Linked DNA regions of Actinocorallia herbida. The protein of the gene in region 2 binds, or shares a complex with, the protein of the main gene of each other region. Links are inferred from orthologs where the notes say so. Each region holds a gene or a part of one and is shown on either strand. Other genes may lie near its edges.

Region 1 (2,935 bases), 330 kb from region 2 along the record:
CTGGTCGACCGGACGGGCGCGCTGCTGCTCCTGGACGTCGCCAACGTGTACGCGAACGCCCGCAACCGCGGCCACGACCCCGTCCGGGTGCTGGAGTCCTTCCCGCTGGACCGCGTCGCCTACTGCCATGTCGCGGGGGGCCGCGAAAGCGAAGGGCTCTACCACGACACGCACACCGACCCCGTCCCGGCCGAGGTGCTGGCCCTCGTCGCGGAGGCCGAGCGGCGCTGCCCGCCCGAGGGACGGCTCGGCCACCTCCTGGAGCGCGACGGGCGCTACCCGCCGCCGTCCGTCCTCGCCGCCGAACTCGACGCCATCGCCGACGCCGCCGGCCTGTCCCGGATCACCTGAGGAGGCCGGATGGACGAGTCCTTCGCGGACCTCGCCGCCCGCCAGGAGGCCCTCGTGCGCGCGCTCGTCGCGGGCGCCGACCTGCCCGCCGGCTTCATCGCGCCGCACGTCGACGCCGCGGCCCGCGCCCTCCTGCGCAAGAGGTTCGGCGAGGTCCTGCACCCCTGGCCGGCCCTCGTCCTGCACCGCGAGGAGTACCTGTGCTGGGCCGCGGGCCGGCCCACCCGCGGCTCCTGGCTCGACGGCTGGGACTTCGCCCGCGCCCACCGGGCGGCCCTCGCCCCCGAAGCCCGCGCGGCCCTCGCCGTCCGCGAAGCCCTGTGGCACTACCCTCCCGCGGGCGCCTCCGACGCCCGCCCCCGCCGCGCCCCGGCGCTGCGCTTCTTCCCGGGCGGCCTTGTCCTCGCGGCCTTCACGAAGGCGCGGGTCTTCGGCCGGGCCTAAGAATTGCCGCTTTCGTCCCAAAGGTTGCTCTGCTTCGTTTCCGTTCCGCGGCTTCGTCGCTTCCCCGTGAACCGTCCGGGGCATGCCCCCGGTGGGTGGATCACCGTCGCGGGGAAGGGGCCGGCGCTCATGCGCATCGGGATGCTGACCGGCGGCGGCGACTGCCCCGGGCTCAACGCGGTGATCCGCGCGGTGGTGCGCAAGGGCGTCCAGGAGTACGGGCACACGTTCACCGGGTTCAAGGACGGGTGGCGGGGGCCGCTGGAAGGCGACGCGGTGGAACTGCCCGTGTCGGCCGTGCGGGGGATCCTCGCGCAGGGCGGGACGATCCTCGGCTCGTCGCGGACGAACCCGCTGAACGAGCCCGACGGGGCGCGGAAGATCACCGGACACCTCGCCGCCCTCGGCGTCGACGCGCTGATCGTGATGGGCGGCGAGGACACCCTGGGCGTCGCCGAGGCGCTGCACGGCCAGGGCGTCCCGCTCGTCGGGGTGCCGAAGACGATCGACAACGACCTCGCGGCGACCGACTACACGTTCGGCTTCGACACCGCGGTCTCGATCGCCACCGACGCCCTCGACCGGCTCCGGACGACCGCCGAGAGCCACCACAGGGCCGTCGTCTGCGAGGTGATGGGCAGGCACGCCGGATGGATCGCGCTGCACGCGGGACTCGCCGGGGGCGCCGATGTGATCCTCATCCCCGAACGGCCCTTCGACCCGGCCAAGGTGATCGGCCGGGTCGAGGCGCGATTCCGGCGAGGGCACGCCGCGGTCGTCTGCGTCTCCGAGGGCGCCCGCCCGATCGAGGGCGCCCTGACCCTCCAGGAAGGCGGCGAGGACGCCTTCGGCCACGTCCGCCTCGGCGGGGTCGGCGCCTGGCTCGCCGACCGGCTCGAGAAGGCCACCGGGCGCGAGGCCCGCGCCGTCGTCCTCGGCCACCTCCAGCGCGGAGGCACCCCGACGGCCTACGACCGCGTCCTCGCCACCCGCTTCGGCCTGCACGCCATCGACGCGGTTCAGGCGGGCGCCTTCGGCGTCATGACCGCTCTCCGCGGCACCGAGATCCTCCGCGTCCCCCTCCGCGAAGCCATCACCACCCTGAAAACCGTCCCCCCGGACCGCTACGCCGAGGCGGAAGCTCTGTTCTGAGCGGGCCGGGCCCGGAGACGAGGCGGGAAAATCGTTCGAAGTGCTGCTCCGGATGGGCGACACTGAAAGGTGTTCCCAGTCAGCCCCTCCTGGAGGTTTGGTCATGCCCGCGGCGTCCGTCATCGGTGAGCCCTGCGTTCTGCTGAAGCTCGGCGAGATCGTGCTCAAGGGCAAGAACCGGCACCAGTTCGAGCAGCGCCTGCAGAACAACATCCGCAACGCGCTGGCGTCGACCGGCGTGGAGACCGTGCTGTGGCAGCGGTCCGGCGTGATCGTCATCCGGGCCAAGAGCGCCGCGGTCGACGACGTCGAGAGGGTCGCGAAGCGGCTCGAGGACGTCATGGGCATCGTGATCGTGCACCGCTGCTGGCGGGTGGACAAGACCGTCGAGGCGATGACGCAGGCCGCCCTCGACATGGTCGGCGAGCACCCGGCGTCGGCCCTCGGCGGCAGCTTCGCGGTCCGGCCGCGGCGCCGCGACAAGCGGTTCCCGATCACCTCCGCCGAGATCGGCGTGTCGGTCGGCTCGGCGATCAACGTCAAGTTCGGCCTGCCGGTCAACCTCAAGCGCCCCGACCTGACCGTCTCCATCGAGGTCGACCGCGACGAGGTGTTCGTCTACACCGACGGCACCCCCGGCCAGGGCGGCCTGCCCGTCGGCTCCAGCGGGCGCGGCCTCGTGCTGATGTCCGGCGGCATCGACTCGCCCGTCGCGGCCTACCGGATGATGCGCCGCGGCCTGCGGGTGGACTACCTGCACTTCTCCGGCATGCCCTTCACCGGCCCCGAGTCGATCTACAAGGCGTACGCGCTGGTCCGCGAGCTCGACAAGTTCCAGGGCGGCTCGCGCCTGTTCGTCGTGCCGTTCGGCAAGGCCCAGCAGCAGATCAAGGCCGCGGGGGAAGACCGCCTCGCGATCGTCGCGCAGCGCCGCCTCATGCTGAAGACCGCCGAGGTGCTCGCCGAACGCCGCAAGGACGGCGCCCTC
Region 2 (3,564 bases):
CCCCGCGCTCGGCCTCCACGTCGGCCTCTTCGATGAGCGAGGAGGTCAGCATGTCCGACACCACGTCCACCGCGAGAGGCAGGTCGGAGTCCAGCACCCGCGCGTAGTAGCAGGTGTACTCCTTGGCGGTGAACGCGTTGAGGTCGCCGCCGACCGCGTCCATCGTGGCGGAGATCTCCAGCGCCGACCGGCGGGAGGTCCCCTTGAACAGCAGGTGCTCGAGGTAGTGGGTGGCGCCCGCGTCGGCGAGGTCCTCGTCGCGCGAGCCGATCCCGGCCCAGATTCCGAACGCCACCGACCGGACCGTCGGCATGGTCTCGGTGACGACCCGCAGGCCGCCGGGCAGCACGGTCCGCTGGACCACGCCGACCCCGTCGGCGCCGGGGTGAAGGATGACGGTGCTGCCGGGCTCCTGCTCGACGGCTGAGATGCTCAACTCTGTTCTCTTTCCGTTCGCCGGATGCGGTGGCCGCGTCGGCGGCCGGGGGGCCAAGCGCGAACCGACCGGTCCGCCGTGGGGCGGAACCGGCCGGTCAGCTGAGGCATGTGCCCGTAAGGCGGGATCAGGAGTTGCGGTCGCGCTCGCCGCCGCGGTCGCCGCCCCGGTCCGAGGCCGGACGACGGGTGCGGGTGCGGCGCGGCGGACGGGAGTCCCCGCCCTCGGCCGACTCGCCCGCGGCCTGCTCGGCGGCCGGCGCGTCACCGGACGCCGCGCCCGCGGCCTCCTTCTCGATGACCTCGACCGGGACCAGCGACAGCTTGCCGCGTGGGTCGATCTCGGTGACCTCGACCTGGATCTTCTCGCCGACCTTGATGAAGTCCTCGACGTTCTCGATCCGGACGCCGCCGTGCAGCTTGCGCAGCTGGGAGACGTGCAGCAGGCCGTCCTTGCCCGGCATGAGGGAGACGAACGCGCCGAAGGTGGTGGTCTTGACGACCGTGCCCAGGTAGCGCTCGCCGATCTCCGGCATGTGCGGGTTGGCGATCGAGTTGATCGCCTGGCGCGCGGCCTCGGCGGAGGGGCCGTTCGTCGCGCCGACGTAGATGGTGCCGTCGTCCTCGATGGTGATCTCGGCACCGGTGTCCGCCTGGATCGAGTTGATCATCTTGCCCTTCGGGCCGATGACCTCGCCGATCTTGTCCACGGGCACCTTGATGGTGATGATCCGCGGCGCGTACTCGCTCATCTCGGCGGTGCCCTCGATCGCGTCCTCCATGACGTCGAGGATCGCGAGGCGGGCGCCCCGGGCCTGGCGCAGCGCGGCGGCCAGAACCTCGGCGGGGATGCCGTCGAGCTTGGTGTCGAGCTGGAGCGCGGTGATGAGCTCCTTGGTACCGGCGACCTTGAAGTCCATGTCGCCGAACGCGTCCTCGGCGCCGAGGATGTCGGTCAGGGTGACGTACTCGCCGCCCTCGTGGATGAGGCCCATCGCGATGCCCGCGACCGGCGCCTTCAGCGGCACGCCCGCGTCCAGCAGCGACATCGTGGACGCGCAGACCGAGCCCATCGAGGTCGAGCCGTTCGAGCCCAGCGCCTCCGACACCTGGCGGATCGCGTAGGGGAACTCCTCGCGGGTCGGCAGCACCGGCAGCAGGGCCCGCTCGGCGAGCGCGCCGTGGCCGATCTCGCGACGCTTGGGCGAGCCCACGCGGCCGGTCTCACCGACCGAGTACGGCGGGAAGTTGTAGTTGTGCATGTAGCGCTTGGTGCGCTCGGGGTTGAGCGTGTCGATCGTCTGCTCCATGCGGAGCATGTTCAGCGTGGTCACGCCCAGGATCTGGGTCTCGCCGCGCTCGAACAGCGCCGAGCCGTGCACGCGCGGGACCACGTGGGCCTCGGCGGACAGCTGGCGGATGTCCTTGACGCCGCGGCCGTCGATGCGGACGCCCTCGCTGATGATGCGCTCGCGGATCAGCTTCTTGGTGAGCGAGCGGATCGCGGCGGGGATCTCCTTCTCGCGGCCCTCGAAACGCTCGGCGAGCTTCTCGACGGCGACGGCCTGGATCTCCGCGAGGCGCTCTTCGCGCTCCTGCTTGCCCGCGATGGTCAGCGCCTGGGCGAGGTCGGCGGAGACCTCGGCGGTGACGGCCTCGAGCGCGTCGGCCTCGTAGTCGAGGAAGACGGGGTACTCGGCGGTCTCCTTGGCGGCGATCTCGGCCAGCTCGACCTGGGCCCGGCACAGCTCCTTGATGAAGGGCTTGGCGGCCTCGAGGCCCTGGGCGACGGTCTCCTCCGTCGGGCCCACGGCGCCTTCGGCGACCAGGTTCAGGGTGCCGGTGGTGGACTCGGCCTCGACCATCATGATCGCGACGTCGCCGTCGGCCAGGGTGCGGCCGGCGACCACCATGTCGAAGGTGGCGCGCTCCAGCTCGGGGTGGGTCGGGAACGCGACCCACTGGCCGTCGATCAGCGCGACGCGGACGCCGCCGATCGGGCCGGAGAAGGGCAGCCCCGCGAGCTGGGTGGACATCGACGCGGCGTTGATCGCGGCGACGTCGTACAGGTGCTCGGGGTTGAGCGCCATGACCGTGACGACGACCTGGATCTCGTTGCGCAGTCCCTTGACGAAGGACGGGCGCAGCGGGCGGTCGATGAGGCGGCACGTGAGGACGGCGTCCTCGGACGGGCGGCCCTCACGGCGGAAGAACGAGCCGGGGATCCGGCCCGCGGCGTACATGCGCTCCTCGACGTCCACCGTCAGGGGGAAGAAGTCGAGGTTGTCCTTCGGCCGCTTGGAGGCGGACGTGGCGGACAGGACCATGGTGTCGTCGTCCAGGTAGACGACGGCGGAGCCGCCGGCCTGGCGCGCGAGACGGCCGGTCTCGAAACGCAGCTTGCGGACGCCGAAGGAACCGTTGTCGATCACGGCTTCGGAGCTGTGCGCTCCGTCGATGCGTACGGCATCTGACACGGGAAACCTCCTGGTTTCGTCGTTCCCCGCTCCACGTCTCCTCGCCCGAGATTCCCTGCCGGTCTTCGATCGAAGCCCGCGGATCACATGAATCCGATGGCCACTACCGAGGACCGGCCCTCGAATGCGTCGGAAGAACGTTCGCGGGCTTGCTTGTTCTTTACTTGTGGCGTTCTAGCAGGAAGGGAGTGACCCGCGGGGCGGGTCACTCCCTCCTGGCACTAGCGGCGCAGACCGAGGCGCTCGATCAGCGCGCGGTAGCGGCTGATGTCCTTGTTCTGCAGGTACTTGAGCAGCCGGCGGCGGCGGCCGACCAGCAGCAGCAGCCCGCGGCGGCTGTGGTGGTCGTGCTTGTGCGCCTTGAGGTGCTCGGTCAGGTCGTTGATCCGCCGGGTCAGCAGCGCGACCTGGACCTCCGGCGATCCGGTGTCACCCTCAACGGTCGCATATTCGGCGATGATCTGGTTCTTGACGGCGGTGTCCAGGGACACGTGACTCCTTAGATGTGCTCGACACCCGCAGCCTCTACCCGAAGGCCCCCGCAAGGACCCGGGTCGGCCGCAGTGTGCGTTCTCTATGAGGCCCGCCGCTATGAGGGCGCAGCGGGCAGCGCCGGGACCGCGGTCCCGGTGACTACTTACCGTATCACGGC

Evidence for each region.
Region 1: EDD29_RS05225 (region 2) and EDD29_RS06700 share a complex: the UniProt entries of both Bacillus subtilis proteins name them as parts of the possible RNA degradosome complex. The link is inferred for Actinocorallia herbida from one-to-one orthologs.

What each region holds. Positions count from the first base shown.
Region 1 is NZ_RJKE01000001.1:1,406,390-1,409,324, forward strand. It holds EDD29_RS06700 (6-phosphofructokinase), read left to right. Parts: upstream 1-924; coding sequence 925-1,947; downstream 1,948-2,935. Other genes in the region: EDD29_RS06690 (MbnB/TglH/ChrH family RiPP precursor modification enzyme), read left to right, coding at 1-351; EDD29_RS06695 (SCO6045 C-terminal-like domain-containing protein), read left to right, coding at 361-795; thiI (tRNA uracil 4-sulfurtransferase ThiI), read left to right, coding at 2,051-2,935. UniProt on the Bacillus subtilis protein: Catalyzes the phosphorylation of D-fructose 6-phosphate to fructose 1,6-bisphosphate by ATP, the first committing step of glycolysis.
Region 2 is NZ_RJKE01000001.1:1,077,737-1,081,300, reverse strand. Bases 230-3,286 are described here. They hold EDD29_RS05225 (polyribonucleotide nucleotidyltransferase), read right to left. Parts: upstream 2,895-3,286; coding sequence 564-2,894; downstream 230-563. Other genes in these bases: rpsO (30S ribosomal protein S15), read right to left, coding at 3,134-3,286; EDD29_RS05230 (M16 family metallopeptidase), read right to left, coding at 230-436. Also shown: more of EDD29_RS05230, read right to left, coding at 1-229; more of rpsO, read right to left, coding at 3,287-3,403. UniProt on the Bacillus subtilis protein: Involved in mRNA degradation. Catalyzes the phosphorolysis of single-stranded polyribonucleotides processively in the 3'- to 5'-direction. Necessary for competence development in Bacillus subtilis.